3 regions of the Streptomyces sp. NPDC059668 genome follow, and region 1 is predicted to be linked to each of the others. Evidence: riboswitches for the same ligand, from Rfam matches in the RefSeq annotation. Region 1 holds a riboswitch; each other region holds the start of a gene.
What was found. Region 1 has a riboswitch for cyclic di-AMP ahead of ACFV2J_RS08185 (C40 family peptidase). Riboswitches for the same ligand answer to the same signal wherever they lie in the genome.

Region 1 (5,359 bases):
GCCGCCTCGCTGGCACTGCCACGCGAGAGCCGCAGCGCCGACGAGGACATGTGGCGTTCGACGTACGCCCGGCTGCCGCGCGCCACCCATCCCCGGATCGCGGAGGCGGCGCCCCTCCTGGCGACCCGCATGGTCGACAGCGCCTATCCCACGGCCCTGGAGATGCTGCTGGACAGCGCCGGGGCGCAGTGGGAGACGCTGCGCGCCGGGTGACGGCGTCGGCCACCGCGTCACGATCGCGCGCCGGTACGGTTCCCTGGCCGGGAGCCGGGAGCCGGGAGCCGGGAGCCGGGAGCCGGGAGCCGGGAGCCGGGAGTGGGGAGTGGGGCGCCCGACTCCGGAGGCCGTGAGCCGGACGCCGGATAGCGGGAACCGGACCGCGGGCGGTTCGAGCGGGTCGACGGGCGGGCGGACGGGCCGGAGCGGAAGGCCCCGCAGGCGGAGACGGGCCGGTCGGGCGGGGACGGGCCGGACCGGCGAAGCGGTTCGAGCGGTTCGGGCGGTTCGGGCGCTGGCGGGAGCGCTCCCATGCCGGAAGGATACGGCCCATGACTCACCAGCCGACGATCCGCCCGTACAAGGCCGAAGACCGTGCCGCGGTGGGGCACGTGTGTGTGATGACGGCCCACGAAGGAGGCGACTCACGGGCTCTGTATCCCGACCTGGAACTGATGCCGACCTTGTTCGCGTACCCCTACTGTCATCTCGAACCGGAACTCGCCTTCGTGCTCGACGACGGGACGGGCCGGGCGGTCGGCTACGTCCTCGGCACCGCCGACACCGCGCGGTTCGCCGGCGACCTCCGCGCCGTCTGGATACCGACGGTCGCCACGCGCTATCCACGGAGCACGACGCCACCGCGCACGCCGGGCGACACGATGATCGACCTGCTGCACCGCCCCGAACGCATGGTCCTGCCCGAACTGGCCGCCCATCCCGCGCATCTGCACATCGACCTGCTCCCGGACTGGCAGCGAAGGGGCCACGGGCGGGCGTTGATGGACACCTTCCTCGACGCGCTCGCCGATCGCGGTGTCCCGGCCGTCCACCTCGGCATGGTCACCGCCAACACGTCCGCCCGCGCCTTCTACGATCGTCTCGGCTTCCACGAGATCCCCGTACCGGAACCGGGCCCCTTGACCTATCTGGGCAGGCCGACGGGCCGCGCGCGCCGCACGTCCTGAGCCGCGCGGGTCGTGGAGGTGGTGCGGGCCGTGCGGCCCGTGGGGTCGAGCCCGCGACAGGGAGAGGGCGCGGCCGGAGTCAACCTTATGAAGATCTCGTCCCTCTATACGAGGAGACGTCCTGCGGGTGGTGGGGGGAGAGGGCATTGCTTAGGGCGGTGGAAGAGCGTCGCGGCGATGTCGGCAACGGTCATGCACGGACGGCGGGGCCCGATGGGGGGCCGCCGCCGTCCGCCGTGCGCGACGGCGCACGCGGGCGGCCGGGCGGCACGCCGTACCGGCTGGTGTCGTTCGTCGGCCGCACCCTGCGCGGTGAGTGGCACGGCATCGTCGTCGAACCGTTCCGGCAACTCGTGCGGCGCGGACTGTCCGGACTCGTGCTGGCCTTCGTGGCCGCCTTCGGGGTCATCTTCTTCCACGCGATCGCCCAGCATCCGACCGGCGCCACGGTGGTGCGGCTGACCGGCGGGGTGAAGGCGTCGCTGCCGCTGCCACTGGCCCTGTTGCGCACTCCCGTGTCGCTGTACGTCCCCGCCCTCGACCTGCCGGTGTGGGCGGGCATCACTCAGCTGTTCCTCGCGTTCGCCCTCGCCGAACTCGCCCTCGGCCGGGCCCGGACCCTGGCCATCGCCTACGTCACCACGCTGGCGGGCACCCTCACCGTCCGCGTGATGATCGCGATGGGCCCGGGCTGGTGGGGTCTGGGGCTGCCCCCCGAGATCGGGCAGGTGCTGGACACCGGCCCGTCCGCCGCGGTGGTGGGCCTGTTCACCTACCTCGCGGTGGTCCGACGCGCACCCGTGGTGTTCGCGCTCACCGGGGGCTCGATGGTGTGGGAGTCGATCGTCAGACCCAATCTGGCGGGTCGGGAACACCTGATAGCCGTGGCGGCCGCGATCGTCCTGGGGCTGCTGCACGGACGCGCGCGAAGACCCTTGCGGGCCCTGGCGGTGCTGCTCGCCTCGCGCCGAGCGGACCCCGGTCCGGCCGGCGGCGGTCCGGACCCGGACCCGAACCCGGACTCGGTGGAACCGCCGGTGCCACCGTCCACGACGGGGACTCCGTCCGTGGCGGGAACAGGGTCCGTGACCGCATCGTCGGCCCGGCCCGAACCGTCGGCTCCGGCGATCCCGCCGGACCCCGCGATCCGCGCCGACGAGCCGCGTGCCCAACTGTGCTGACGCGGGCCGGGAGCCGCTCCGTGCGGCCGCACGGCTTCAGAGGCCACGACGAATCGGGCTGTGCCGCCGAGGACTTGAGCCGGTGGCCGGTGCGCAAACTCACCCGAGATCGGGAGTACGACGAAGGTCACAATTACATATCGGACACTTCGCACTTCAATCTTCACGCGAGGTACACAAGTTGGCTAAGTTGGCGCCAGGCCACACGACTTCCTCCGGCGAACCTCGCCGGGTCGCTTGGCCTCCGCCTAATCCGGTGCGGCCTCACGGCGACCGGAGCCGGGGACCCAACCGAAATTTTGGGGTGAATCGGCCCGACTGCCCCACCGGGCAGGGGCCGTAGGGCATACCTTCCGGATCTGTCCGCCCGAACCCGACAGCTAACTCGGTAGGCGGAGCACGGAAGGAGTACGTCTGCCATGGCGCCGGAACGCACCCCGGGCCCTGGAGGCAGCAGCAGCCTCCCCGGCATGCCCAGCTCCGCACCCGCGACAGTGGCCCGCTCCTCGGCGGACCTGTTCCCGCAGAGCCCCGACTCCGCCTCCCTCGCCGGAGGCGACGCTCCGAGCCGCGAAGAGGTCCAGCAGCGGATCAGCTCCCTCTACGACCGGGCCGAGGCCGCGACCGGGAACTACAACGCGACCCGCGCGATGACCACCGGTTCGCGCAGTCGCGTCAACCCGGCCCGGGACGCCGGGCGCAGGGGCGCCGACGCCGCCGGGGCCGACGTGTCGCGGCCCTGGTTCGACGTGGGCCGCGCCCGGCTGGGACCGACCGTGCCGGCCCGGCTGCCGGCCGACCGCACGCCGAAGCGCCCGGCCGAGGCGCTCCCCGCGCCCGCCGCGAAGCGCCTGGAGGGCGGCCCTGCCGCCCGCGCCCTGGAGACCGCGGCTCGCCCCGTGCCGGAGCTGACCGCCGGACCGGGAGCGGGGCCCGTGGCCGCGTTGACCGCAGGACCGGCGACAGGGTCCGTGGCGGAGCCGGCCGCCGGGCGGGCCCTCGCGGCGCTGCCGGCCGGCGGCGGGGCGCGGCAGGAGGCCGTCAAGGCGCTGCCCGCGCCGACCGCCGAGTCCGGCCACTCCTCGCTGAAGCACCGCAAGGAGCAGAACCGGCGCAAGCTCGCACTCGCCCGTGAGCTGCTGTCCCGGCACGTCGTCCAGCAGCGGAGCACCCCGGTCGCGGCGATCGAGGCGCCGCCGGTTCAGGAGGTCTGGCCCACCCCGGAGGAACAGGCCCGTCGCGAGGCCGAGGAGCAGTGGCGGCGTCAGCAGGCGGCGGGCCCGGGCATGGGCGCGTCCCTGAACACGGCCGCGCCCGCGGGCATGAGCGCGTCCGCCGGTTCGGACGCGTCCCTCGGTGCGGGCACGCCCCTCACCCCGGACATGACGTTCACCTCGGGCATGACCTTCGTCCCGGACACGGCGTTCACCCCGGAGACGACGTTCGCCCCGGGCGCGTTCACCCCGGACACCACGTTCGCGTCGGGCATGACGTTCACCTCGGACACGGCCTTCGCGTCGGGCACGGCCTACGCTCCTGAGCTGTCCTACGCACAGGACGTGGCCTACGCTCCCGGCGGGCTCCCAGTACCGGACCTGCTCGGTGCCCCGGACCTGCTCGGTGTCCCGGACCTGCCGTTCCCTCCGGAGCCCCCCGTCGCGTCGGCGACGGCGTACGTCCCCGCCATGGCCGTCGCCCCGGCCCCGTCGGTCGGGTCGGCTCCGTTCGCCCCGTCCGTCGTCCCCGACCCGTCCTTCCTCCCGGCCGCGACGGTCGACGCGGGGATGTCCGCCACCGCGGGCGCGGTCATGGGCGGCGGCGACACGTCGGGCTCGGGGTACGACATGAAGGCCGCCAAGGCGGTGGCCTTCGCCCGTGCCCAGATCGGCAGGCCGTGTGTCTGGGGCGCGGCAGGTCCGGGCTCGTACGACTGCGCGGGCCTCACCCGGGCCGCGTGGACGGTGGCCGGGGTCGCGCTCCCGCGTACCGCGCGCGACCAGGCCACGGCCACCACGCCGGTCCCGCTCACCGACATCCGCGCCGGCGACCTGATCTTCTTCTACGGGGACGTCAGTCACGTCGGCCTGTACATCGGCAACGGCATGATGATCCACGCGCCGAGCCCGGGGGCGTCCATACGCGAGGAGTCGATCTTCTACGCCGGACAGACGGCGATCCACAGCGCCGCGCGGCCCGCGTAAGGGGCCGAGCGGGATCGCGCAGGGCCGGCGTCCCACGGCCGCCGGCGCGGGTGCCGAGGCGGCCGGTACCGCAAGCCCGTCCGACGCCCGTGCCGACCCGGCACGGGCACCGGGCCGCTGCCCAGGGGAGACACGGCGCCGGGCACCCGCCTGGGCCAGGCGCGCGTACCCGTGCGAAGTCGCCCAACGGGTGCACGTGCACGGCTACTTGTCCGGGACGGTCGTGCACGACGCGGTCCCGCTGACCCCATGAGGTCCTGAGGACAGGCGAGTTGAACGCGGAAGCGACCAGCCGCGCCGCGCCGGTGCCTCGTCCCTCGGCGCGCGGTTCCTACGTCGGCCGAGTGACGGCCGCTCGTCCCTGGCGTATGCGACGGCATGCGTGTCGAGGTGCCGGCGCCTGGGCGTCGGCACCGATCCTGGCGCACAACTCGCGCCGGTAGATGCGGCCTTGGCCCGGCCGAGGGCCCAGTCGATCAAGTCCGTTCGGCGTGTACCCGCTCTGTTCGCGGCGTGTTCAGTCCGTGGTCGCCGGTGTGCCCGAAGCTGCGCCGGGAGCGTGAGCGCGCTCCTTGTCTGCCCGACCCCCTGAAAAGAGGACCGGCCACCTTGCGTACGCACTGGCGTAGACAAGCCCCCATCACCGCCGCCGCCCTGATCCTCCTCGCCCTCGGCCTCTCGGGTGCGCCGGCTTCGGCGCAGGACCCGTCCACGGTGCGGATCAACGAGGTCGAGTCGAGCGGCGGCAGCCCCGGCGACTGGATCGAACTCGTCAACACCGGGACCGCCGCGG
Region 2 (5,359 bases), on a different contig from region 1:
GGGGCGTGGCATCTCCGGCGCCAGGGAGGCGTTGAGGCGCACGGCGGGCGAGGTGTTGATGATCCCGAAGGTGTTCGGGCCGATGATCCGCATGCCGTACGTGCGGGCCTGGCGGACGAGTTCGCGCTGGCGTTCGCGCCCGCCGGGACCGCTCTCCGCGTACCCGGCGGAGACGACGACGAGGCCCTGCACCCCGTGCTCGCCGCACTCCGCGACGACCTCGGGGACGTAGGGCGCGGGCACGGCGACGACCGCGAGGTCGACGGGCTCGCCGATGTCGCGGACGGAGCGGTGCGCGGGGACCCCGTCGAGCTCCTTCTCCTCGACCGACCTGTTCACCGCGTACAGCCGGCCCGTGAAGCCCGCCTCGCGGAGGTTGGCGAGGACGCTGCGGCCCACCCCGCCGGCCGTACGTCCGACGCCGACGACGGCGACCGAGCCGGGCGCGAGCAGCCGCTGCACGGAGCGGGCCTCGGCGCGCTGTTCCCGCGCGCGCTGCACGGCGACGGAGCGGTCGGTGGGTTCGAGGTCGAACTCCAGGCGTACGACGCCGTCCTCGAAGTGCCGCTTCTGCTGGTACCCGGCGTCCGTGAACACCTTGATCATCTTGGTGTTGGCGGGCAGTACCTCGGCGGCGAACCGGCGGATCTTCCGCTCCCTGGCCACCGCGGCGATGTGTTCCAGGAGGGCCGAGGCGACGCCGCGCCCCTGGTGCGCGTCCTGCACGAGGAAGGCGACCTCGGCCTCGTCGGCCGGCGCGGAGGCGGGCAGGCCCCCGACACCAATGCGATCATAGCGTACGGTGGCGATGAACTCGCCGCCGATGGTGGCCGCGAGCCCCACCCTGTCCACGAAGTCGTGGTGCGTGAAGCGGTGGACGTCCTTGGCGGACAGGCGCGGGTACGGCGCGAAGAAGCGGTAGTACTTCGACTCGTCCGAGACCTGCTCGTAGAAGCTGACCAGGCGCTCGGCGTCGTCGACGGTGATGGGCCTGACACGGGCCGTGCCTCCGTCGCGCAGCACCACGTCGGCCTCCCAGTGGGAGGGGTACTCGTGCCGGTCCGACGAGGTCTGCATGGGCCCCAGAGTACGGCTCGCGTCCGACAGCGGCGCGAGGCAGGCTAGGGGCAGCGGATTCGGATCCAGGCCGGGGTCCGAAGCCGGGTCCGGGGCAGGTACGACACCCGCTCCGGGCGCGCTTCACTCTATGGAACACTGGTCTAGACAACCCTGAACCCCTGAAGGGCAGCATCACATGGCTGAGCGCCGCGTCAACGTCGGCTGGGCCGAGGGCCTCCACGCCCGTCCCGCCTCCATCTTCGTCCGGGCGGCCACGGCCTCCGGCATCCCCGTGACGATCGCCAAGGCGGACGGCAGTCCCGTCAACGCGGCCTCCATGCTGGCGGTCCTCGGCCTGGGCGCCCAGGGCGGCGAGGAGGTCGTCCTCGCCTCGGAGGCCGAGGGCGCGGACGCCGCCCTCGACCGGCTGGCGAAGCTGGTGGCGGAAGGCCTCGAAGAGCTTCCCGAGACCGTCTGAGGAATCCCCCTCACGGGGTTCCCCACAGGCGGCGGTGAAGGCCTTTCACACCGAAGGACTTCGCCTCGTACGCATTTCGAAGGGCTCGCCCGAAAAAAACGGGCGGGCCCTTCTTTTTTTCGAATTGCGGGCAGCAGAAATAATCCCCCGCGAATTACCTCTCTTTGTATACGGCCCCCGTGTTAATGACGCAGGCCCGTCATGTTTACGGGATGTTGCGAAGTCCTCACACGGTCCGGGCGATCTCCCCCACCGGGAAACCTCAGCCGGTGCGCGGCCGTCGCGCGCTCGGTGTGCAGCGCCGTGACGGTCCGGGCCCGCTCACCGTCGCCGCGCGCCACCGCGTCCACGATGCCGCCGTGCTCCGCCCAGGACTCCACCGGGTCGGCGGGCGCCTCGACCGTGTACATCCAGGCGATCTTGTGCCGCAGCTGGGCCAGCGTGGACGTCAGCGCGGGACTCCCGGAAGCCTGCGCGAGCGTCTCGTGGAACCAGCCGCCCAGGGAGCGCAGATCCTCGCTGTTCCCCCTCCTGGAGCGTTCCTGACCCAGCCTGACCAGGCCTCGCAGCACCTTGAGGTGGGCCTCGGTGCGCCGCTGGGCGGCCCGGGACGCCCCCAGCGGCTCCAGGAGCATGCGCATCTCCAGCAGGTCCGCGGCCTCCTGCTCGGTGGGCTCCGCCACGCACGCGCCCGCGTGCCGGCGGGTGACGACGAACCCCTCGGCCTCCAGGGTGCGCAGGGCCTCGCGCACCGGGACGCGCGAGACGCCGTAGCGGCGGGCGAGCAGTTCCTCGGTGAGCCGGCCGCCGCGCTCGTAGACACCCGCGACGATGTCGTCGCGGATCGCCGTGCATACCGAGTGCGCGGGAATGCGCATGACCCGACCTCCGCCTTAATCCCCGCGAAACGCGGTCGATTGACGCTCGTTCGGCGACTCTATTGCAGCGAGCCGGAATTTCCGATGGCGGGCCGGAATCCATGGATATTTTTTGGACAGACAGCCGTTCGAAACGACGAAGCCCCGGCTCGGGTGAGCCGGGGCTTCGAAAGCGGGGACGCCGGGCGTCAGACGTTCACGCCGTGCGAGCGGAGGTAGGCGACCGGGTCGATGTCGGAGCCGTACTCCGCCGTGGTGCGGGCCTCGAAGTGGAGGTGGGGCCCGGTGGTGTTCCCGGTGGCCCCGGAGAGGCCCAGCCGGTCGCCGGGCGTGACGGTCTGGCCGACGGCGACACCGATGGACGACAGGTGGCCGTACATCGTGTACGTGCCGTCGTGCATCCGCAGGACGACCTGGTTGCCGTAGGCGCCGCCCCAGCCGGCCGTGACGACCGTGCCCGAGCCGACCGCGTGGACCGGGGTGCCGGACGCCGCGTGGAAGTCCACGCCGGTGTGACTGCCGGAGGACCAGAGGCTGCCGCCGGCCTTGTAGCCGGTGGAGACGTACGAGCCGGGGATCGGCAGGACGAAGGTGTTGAGGCGCTTGCGCTCGGCGGCGCGGGCGGCGCGCTCCTTGGCCTCGCGCTCCTTCTCGGCCTCCTCGACGGCCCGCTTGCGCGCGGCCTGTTCGGCCTGCCGGCGGGCGGCGGCCTCGTCGGCGGCGCGCTGCTGCGCGGCGGCCTGCGCGTCGATCTGGGCGGCGACCGTGTCGCCGATGGTGACGGCCTGGGTCAGCCCGGTCTGCTCGACGGAGCTGTCCGCGGCGAAGGCCGGGGCGGCCAGGGTTCCGATGACACCGGTGGTGGTGAGCGCCGCGACGCCGACGGCGTTCGAGGTGGTGCGCTTCACGCGGCTCGGACGACGGTGTTTCCCGGTGCCACAGGTGAACGCCATGAAGGGGCTTGGTCCTTTCCTTCCCTCTCGCCTACCGGGTTAGCTGACGGGTTCGGAGCAGGAAGGTCTCCTACGGACGCCCTCACGGGGAGGGGGGTCCGATTCACCCCAGGGACTGCGTACGGGTCCCCGGCTCCCCTGGCTCGCGCCGTACGGGGACTCGGCGATGACTGTCCGGTGCCGCGGACGCGGCGCACTGCCTGACGAACAGCCGGACCGACGCTAAGGGGGCCGACTTTCAATCAACAAACGGATCACGGTTTTTGTAGTGCATGCCACAGGGCAGAAAGGCAACCACCCCATCAATACGGACAAATTGAGGATGTTGTCCGGGCAAAAGGGGACCCGGGCGACTCTTCGGTCACCCGGGCCCCCTGGGACGTGCGTTTTCCGCCGCGTTCCCTGGCGCGTTCTTTGCCGCGCTCTCCGTCCGGCTTCTACTCCGCGGCCACGACGGTCACTTCACCGATACCGAGCGCCTTGACGGGCTCCTCGATCTGCGCGGCGTCGCCCACCAGGACGGTGACCAGACGGTCCACCGGGAAGGCGCTCACCGCCGCCGCGGTGGCCTCCACGGTGCCGGTCGCGGCGAGCTGCTGATACAGCGTCGCCTGGTAGTCGTCCGGCAGGTACTGCTCGACCTGGTCGGCGAGGGTGCCCGCGACGGCCGCCGCGGTCTCGAACTTGAGGGGCGCCACACCCACCAGGTTCTGCACGGCGACGTCCCGTTCGGCGTCCGTCAGACCGTCCGCGGCGAGGGTGCGCAGCACCTTCCAGAGATCGTCCAGCGCCGGCCCGGTGTTCGGGGTGTCCACGGAGCCGCTGATGGCGAGCATCGCGATACCCGTGCCGTCCGGGGCGGAACGCATCACCTGACCGAAGGCCCGCACCCCGTAGGTGTAGCCCTTCTCCTCACGCAGCACCCGGTCCAGGCGCGAGGTGAGGGTGCCGCCGAGGCAGTACGTGCCGAGCACCTGGGCGGGCCAGACCCGGTCGTGCCGGTCCGAGCCGACACGGCCGATCAGCAGCTGCGTCTGGACCGCGCCGGGGCGGTCCACGATGATCACGCGGCCGGTGTCGTCGGCGGTGACCGGCGGTACCGGACGCGGCTCGGCGGAGGAACCGGTCCAGGCGCCGAGCGTCTCGGCGAGCAGCCCGTCGAGGTCCACGCCGGTGAGGTCGCCGACGATCACGGCGGTGGACGTGGCCGGGCGCACGTGCCGGTCGTAGAAGGCGCGGACGCCCGCCGCGTCGATCTTCCGCACGGTCTCCTCGGTGCCCTGCCGGGGACGGGACATCCGCGAGGTCACCGGGAACAGCTCCTTGGAGAGCTCCTTGGCGGCACGGCGGGCCGGGTTCGCGCTCTCGTGCGGGATCTCGTCGAGCCGATTGCGCACCAGCCGCTCGATCTCGCTCTCCGCGAACGCCGGTGCCCTCAGGGCGTCGGCGAGCAGACCGAGCGCCTTGGGGAGGCGCGAGACGGGCACTTCGAGGGAGAGGCGTACACCGGGGTGGTCGGCGTGCGCGTCCAGGGTGGCGCCACAGCGCTCCAGCTCGGCGGCGAACTCCTCGGCGGAGAGCTTGTCGGTGCCCTCGGAGAACGCGCGCGCCATGATCGTGGCGATGCCGTCGAGTCCGGCCGGCTCGGCCTCCAGCGGCGCGGCGAGCAGCACCTCGACGGCCACGACCTGCTGGCCCGGCCGGTCGCAGTGCAGCAGCGTCAGGCCGTTGTCCAGCGTGCCGCGCTCGGGGGCGGGGAAGGCCCAGGGCTTGGGCCGACCGGCCTGGGGCTGCGGGTGGAAGTCCATGGTGGCGAGCTCGGTCACTTCGCCGCCTCCTCGTCGGTGTCGTCGGCGGCGTCGGCCGAGTCGGTGGCGTCGGTGGTCGGCTCGTAGACGAGCACCGCGCGGTTGTCGGGGCGCAGGCGGGCCTTGGCGACCTCCTGGACCTCCTCGGCGGTGATGTCGAGGATGCGCTGCACGGCCGTCAGG
Region 3 (5,359 bases), on a different contig from region 1:
CCGCTGCTCCGCGTACGCGTCGTCCTGCCAGCGCGCCTTCAGGTCCCGCAGCTGTTCGACCCGGGCGCGGGCCTGCTCCTGCTGCCGCTGAAGGTCGGCGATCTCGGCGCGCTGGGACACGTACTGCCTTATCGGGTACGCGAGGGCCACGATCAGGGAGCAGACGACGAGTGCCAGCAGCGCGGCCCGGCCGGTCAGCCGCGAGCGCCGGGCCTGACGCCTGGTCTGGGAGCGGTAGACCCGGGCCGCCGTCTGCTCGCCGAGCAGCCGCAGCCGGGTCGCGGTGGAGAACCGGTCCCGGTCCTTCACGGCCATGTCCCCGCCTCCCCTTCACACGTGCGGACGTCCCCGCACACGGTACGGGACCGGGTACGGGGACGTACGTGCGACTGGCTAAGGCTTAACCCTGCCGGGGTCAGCCCTTGAAGCGCGGGAAGGCCGAGCGGCCCGCGTACACCGCGGCGTCGTCGAGGATCTCCTCGATGCGCAGCAGCTGGTTGTACTTGGCGACGCGGTCCGAGCGGGCCGGGGCGCCGGTCTTGATCTGGCCGCAGTTCACCGCGACGGCGAGGTCGGCGATGGTGACGTCCTCGGTCTCACCGGAGCGGTGGGACATCATGCACTTGAAGCCGTTGCGCTGGGCCATCTCGACGGCGTCCAGGGTCTCGGTCAGCGAGCCGATCTGGTTCACCTTGACGAGCAGGGCGTTCGCGGAGCCCTCCTCGATGCCGCGGGCGAGGCGCTCGGGGTTGGTGACGAAGAGGTCGTCGCCGACGATCTGGACCTTGTCGCCCAGCTTCTGGGTGATGACGTTCCAGCCGGCCCAGTCGTCCTCGTACAGCGGGTCCTCGATGGAGACGAGCGGGTAGGCCGCCACGAGCTCCTCGTAGTACTCCGTCATCTCGGCGGCCGAGCGGGACTTGCCCTCGAACTCGTACTTGCCGTCCTTGTAGAACTCGGACGCGGCGACGTCGAGGGCGAGCGCGATCTGCTCGCCGGGGACGTAACCGGCCTGCTTGATGGCCTCGATGATGAGGTCGAGCGCGGCGCGGTTCGACTCCAGGTTCGGGGCGAAGCCGCCCTCGTCGCCGAGGCCGGTGGACAGGCCCTTGGTCTTCAGGACGGACTTGAGGGTGTGGTAGACCTCGGCACCCCAGCGCAGCGCCTCGGAGAAGGACTCCGCGCCGATCGGGGCGATCATGAACTCCTGGATGTCCACGTTCGAGTCGGCGTGCGAGCCGCCGTTCAGGATGTTCATCATGGGAACGGGCAGCAGGTGCGCGTTCGGGCCGCCCAGGTAGCGGAAGAGCGGGAGGTCGGACGCCTCGGAGGCGGCGTGCGCGACGGCCAGCGAGACGCCGAGGATGGCGTTGGCGCCCAGCGAGCCCTTGTTGTCGGTGGCGTCCAGGTCGAACATGGCCTGGTCGATCAGGCGCTGCTCGGTGGCGTCGTAGCCGACGAGCTCCGGGCCGATCTGCTCGATGACGGCGAGGACGGCCTTCTCGACACCCTTGCCGTGGTAGCGGTTGGGGTCACCGTCACGCAGCTCGATGGCCTCGAAGGCACCCGTGGAGGCGCCGGACGGGACGGCGGCACGACCCGTGCTGCCGTCGTCGAGGCCGACCTCGACCTCGACCGTGGGGTTGCCTCGGGAGTCCAGGATTTCCCGGGCTACGACGACGTCGATGGACGGCACGAGCATCTCCTTCTGGGATGTGACGCGGGTACGCGGGCCGGCGGGGCCCGCACTGCACGGGGCCGCGTTCGGCTCCGCGGGATGAGCCTAACCGGCTCGGAGCGATCGGCCAGCCGCTCGACCACCCCTTGAGCAGAACTGAGGGTAAATATTGTTCCCCTTCGAAACAAAAACCCCCGCTCCGGTGCGTACGGGGGAAGACGCACCGGAGCGGGGAGCCCGTGGGGACGGGGGTGGACCCTCATCGGGTCTCCGGCGTGCAGGCCCCTCCTACGAGAGGCCTGCCGTCCGAGAGGCCCGTCACCTCAGCTGAGGTGGAGCTGCTGACCCGGGTAGATGAAGTCCGCGTCGTCGACGATGTCCTTGTTCAGCTTGAACAGCTGCTGCCAGCCGCCCTTGACCTTCTTCTTCTCCGCGATCGAGCTGAGGGTGTCGCCCTTGACGACCTTGTACTCGCCGTCGCCCTTCTTGACCTTCTTGCCGGTCGGGGTGGAGACGGTCTTCTTCTGGGCCGCCGGGCGCTCGGACGAACGGGAGGCCGCGGTGTCCGTCGACCGGGTACCGGTGCTCTGCGTGCCGCTGGAGGTGGACGGCTTGGCGGGGGTGGTCGTGCCACCGGTGTACGCGGCGCCGGACAGGCCCGTGCCGCAGGTCGGCCAGGCACCCTTGCCCTGCGCGGCGAGGACCTTCTCGCCGATGGTGATCTGCTGCGACTTGGAGGCCTTGTCGGCGGTGGAGGCGTAGGCGGTGCCGCCGTACGCGGCCCAGGTGGAGGCCGAGAACTGCAGGCCGCCGTAGTAGCCGTTGCCGGTGTTGATCGACCAGTTGCCGCCGGACTCGCACTGGGCGACGGAGTCCCACTCCGAGGCGGTGGCGGCGGAGGCGCTGCCGGTCGCCATCAGCGGAGCGGCGATGGCGACGCCGGTGACACCGGCGAGCGTGGCGACACGGGTGGCCTTGGACGGACGGCGGTGCTTGCCCTTGCTGGAAAACAGCATCGAGTGATCCCCTCACCGACGCCTGCGAGGTGAGCTGTCGGGTTCGGGCGGGTGAGTGCCCGGCCGTGCGCTCTCGGCGCACGTCTTCACCCCAAGCCGCTCCCGGTCAACTACCGGGCGCGGCGCTTACCTTGGGTCCCCCGCTCCTGCCTACGGCGCTTGACGCGTCGACTGTTCCCGTACGGCCGCTGGCAGGATTCGGCGTTGCGACCGTCGGGGCCCGCTGTGGCGAGCGGTGATGACCGTAAGCAGTCGATCGGTCGAATTTCAAAGACGATCAGGGCCTTTGAGATCCATCTCTCACTTGCGCCAAACCGGACATTACACGGCGAACCATGACGTGAACTCCCGCTACTTTTCGCCCGGTTCGGCATCAACTGCAAGGCTCTGACCGGGGAGAATGAGGTCCGGGTCGGCACCGACCGTCTTCTCGTTCCCGGCGTACAGCCCGGCCCATCCGCCTTCGAGGTCAAGGGCGTCGGCGATGGTCGAGAGGCTGTCTCCGGTGCGGACGACGTACGAGCCGTCGACGACGGCGCGCGAGGCGCCGGAGTCGCGTGAGGCGTGCCGGCCGGAGGAGTCGTCGCCGCGGCCGTCCACCGTGTCGTCGGTGGAGCTCTCGGCGGCACCGTCACCGCGGTGGCGCCCGGCTCCGGTCGTCGCCCCCTCGGAGGCCGCCGAAGCGTCGCCGCTCCGGCCCGAGTTGCCCGGTTCGCCACCCTTCGTCGACCTCGTGCCCTCGCTGTCCGTCTCCCGAGCGCTGCCGGACTCCTCGTCCGAGGAGGTGTCCGACTTCGTCCGGTTCCCGGTCCCGTCCGAGGACGAATCGGTCGATGACGATTCGGACCGGGAGGAGTCGGACGGAGAGACACCGATCCCCAGCGAGCCCGTCAGGGAGCCGGACCCATCGGTCGAAGAGGATGAATCGGATGAACTGGACGAGTCGCCGGCCACGCCCGTGTCGACCGAGACCTCGCCCGAGCTCTTGCTGAGCCCGGAGAGCGGACCGCAGGTCGGCCAGGCGGCGAGGCCCTGGTCGGCCAGGACCTTCTCGGCGACGGCTATCTGCTGCGACCGGCTGGCCTCGTCGGCGCTCGGCGCGTACATGCGGCCGCCGTATCTCTGCCAGTTCTCCTGCGTCAACTGCAGCCCGCCGTAGTACCCGTTGCCCCCGTCGGCGCTCCACTGACCGCCGCTCTCGCACTCGGCGACCCGGTCCCACGTGGTGCCGTCCGCAGCGGACGCGCCGGCGGCACCGAGCAACGGGATGGCGATGGCCGATCCGGTCACCCCTGCCGCGACGATGAGGGCCGGAGCCTGACGGGGGCGACGATGGCGGCCGTTCCCGGAGAGCATGCGAGAGCCTTTCACGTGACTGCAGGTGACTACGCGGCTGACGAGCCGCGTTGATGGGTGAACGTAGTCGCACCCGATCACTTGTCACAAGCAGATGCAGCGCAGATCACGTGAAGATTACAGAGTTGAGGGAGCGTCACCTTTTCGCGCCCGTCCCCTCATACTGCGCGGCCACCGATCCCGCGCACGGTGACAGCCGCCCCGACGGCACCGTACGACTGCCGCATGACTACCGACCAGGGGTGAACTCCACCGGAAGCGTTCGCAATCCACGCATGATCAGTCCGCCACGCCATCGCAAATCAGCCGAATCGCCCGCCAGTCGGAGGTCGGGCAGCCGGGTGAGGAGGGTGGCCAGCGCGGTCTGTCCCTCCAGCCGGGCGAGCGGCGCGCCGAGGCAGTAGTGGATGCCGTGGCCGTAGCCGAGGTGCTGGTTGTCACGTCGGGAGAGATCGAGCGTGTCGGGCTGCTCGAACCGGGCGGGGTCACGGTCCGCGGCCGCGAGGACGACGAGCACGGGGTCGCCGGGCGCGATGTCCTGACCGCCGATACGGACCGCCTCGGTCGCGAACCGCCACGTGGCCAGCTCCACCGGGCCGTCGTAGCGCAGGAGTTCCTCGACACCCGTCTCCAGCAGGGCGCTGTCCCCGGCGGCCAGGGAGGTCTGGAGCCGCTCCCGCTGCCCGGGGTGGGTGAGGAGCGCGTACGTGCCGTTGCCGATCAGGTTCACCGTCGTCTCGAACCCGGCGAAGAGCAGGATGAAGGCCATGGCGGCAGCCTCGTTCTCGGTGAGGTGCTCACCGTGGTCGGAGGCGCGGATGAGACCCGAGATGAGGTCCTCGCCGGGCGCGGCCACGTCGGGGAGGGCCGCACGCTTCTTGTGGATGAGCTCGCCCAGATACCCGCGCATCTTCTTGACGGACCGCCCGACACCGCCCCTCGGGCCGCCGCCGTGCCGGATCATCATCCCCGCCCAGTCCCGGAAGTCGTCCTGGTCCTCGCGGGGCACGCCCAGCAGGTCGCAGATCGCGTAGATGGGGAGCGGGAACGCGAACTCGTGGATCAGGTCGGCGGATCCCCTCTCCTGGAACTGGTCGATGAGGTGGTCGGTGAGTTCCCGCACGCGCGGCGCGAACTCGGCGACCCGCCGCGGGGTGAACGCCTTGCTGACGAGCCTGCGCAGCCGGGTGTGGTCCGGCGGGTCGATGTTGAGCAGATGGGTCATCAGCTCGGCCTTGCGCTCGCCCGGGATGCCCGTCTTTCCCTTCGCGTGCGCGGGTTCGTCGTGGTGGGCGGGGTTCTTGCTGAG

Region 2: another riboswitch for cyclic di-AMP. It lies ahead of ACFV2J_RS09955 (M23 family metallopeptidase); the one in region 1 lies ahead of ACFV2J_RS08185 (C40 family peptidase).
Region 3: another riboswitch for cyclic di-AMP. It lies ahead of ACFV2J_RS02645 (transglycosylase family protein); the one in region 1 lies ahead of ACFV2J_RS08185 (C40 family peptidase).

The regions. Positions count from the first base shown of each region.
Region 1 is NZ_JBHWEL010000007.1:66,508-71,866, forward strand. Features, by position in the region: gene ACFV2J_RS08170 (TetR/AcrR family transcriptional regulator) at 1-213, shown strand, start outside; gene ACFV2J_RS08175 (GNAT family N-acetyltransferase) at 549-1,184, shown strand; gene ACFV2J_RS08180 (hypothetical protein) at 1,421-2,365, shown strand; cyclic di-AMP (ydaO/yuaA leader) riboswitch at 2,601-2,776, shown strand; gene ACFV2J_RS08185 (C40 family peptidase) at 2,836-4,566, shown strand; gene ACFV2J_RS08190 (lamin tail domain-containing protein) at 5,176-5,359, shown strand, end outside.
Region 2 is NZ_JBHWEL010000009.1:93,721-99,079, reverse strand. Features, by position in the region: gene ACFV2J_RS09970 (GNAT family N-acetyltransferase) at 1-1,077, opposite strand, end outside; gene ACFV2J_RS09965 (HPr family phosphocarrier protein) at 1,256-1,537, shown strand; gene ACFV2J_RS09960 (GntR family transcriptional regulator) at 1,720-2,415, opposite strand; gene ACFV2J_RS09955 (M23 family metallopeptidase) at 2,604-3,368, opposite strand; cyclic di-AMP (ydaO/yuaA leader) riboswitch at 3,382-3,544, opposite strand; gene ACFV2J_RS09950 (M16 family metallopeptidase) at 3,806-5,194, opposite strand; gene ACFV2J_RS09945 (M16 family metallopeptidase) at 5,191-5,359, opposite strand, start outside.
Region 3 is NZ_JBHWEL010000002.1:47,511-52,869, reverse strand. Features, by position in the region: gene ACFV2J_RS02655 (septum formation initiator family protein) at 1-315, opposite strand, end outside; gene eno (phosphopyruvate hydratase) at 416-1,702, opposite strand; gene ACFV2J_RS02645 (transglycosylase family protein) at 2,002-2,694, opposite strand; cyclic di-AMP (ydaO/yuaA leader) riboswitch at 2,699-2,862, opposite strand; gene ACFV2J_RS02640 (transglycosylase family protein) at 3,046-4,050, opposite strand; gene ACFV2J_RS02635 (cytochrome P450) at 4,280-5,359, opposite strand, start outside.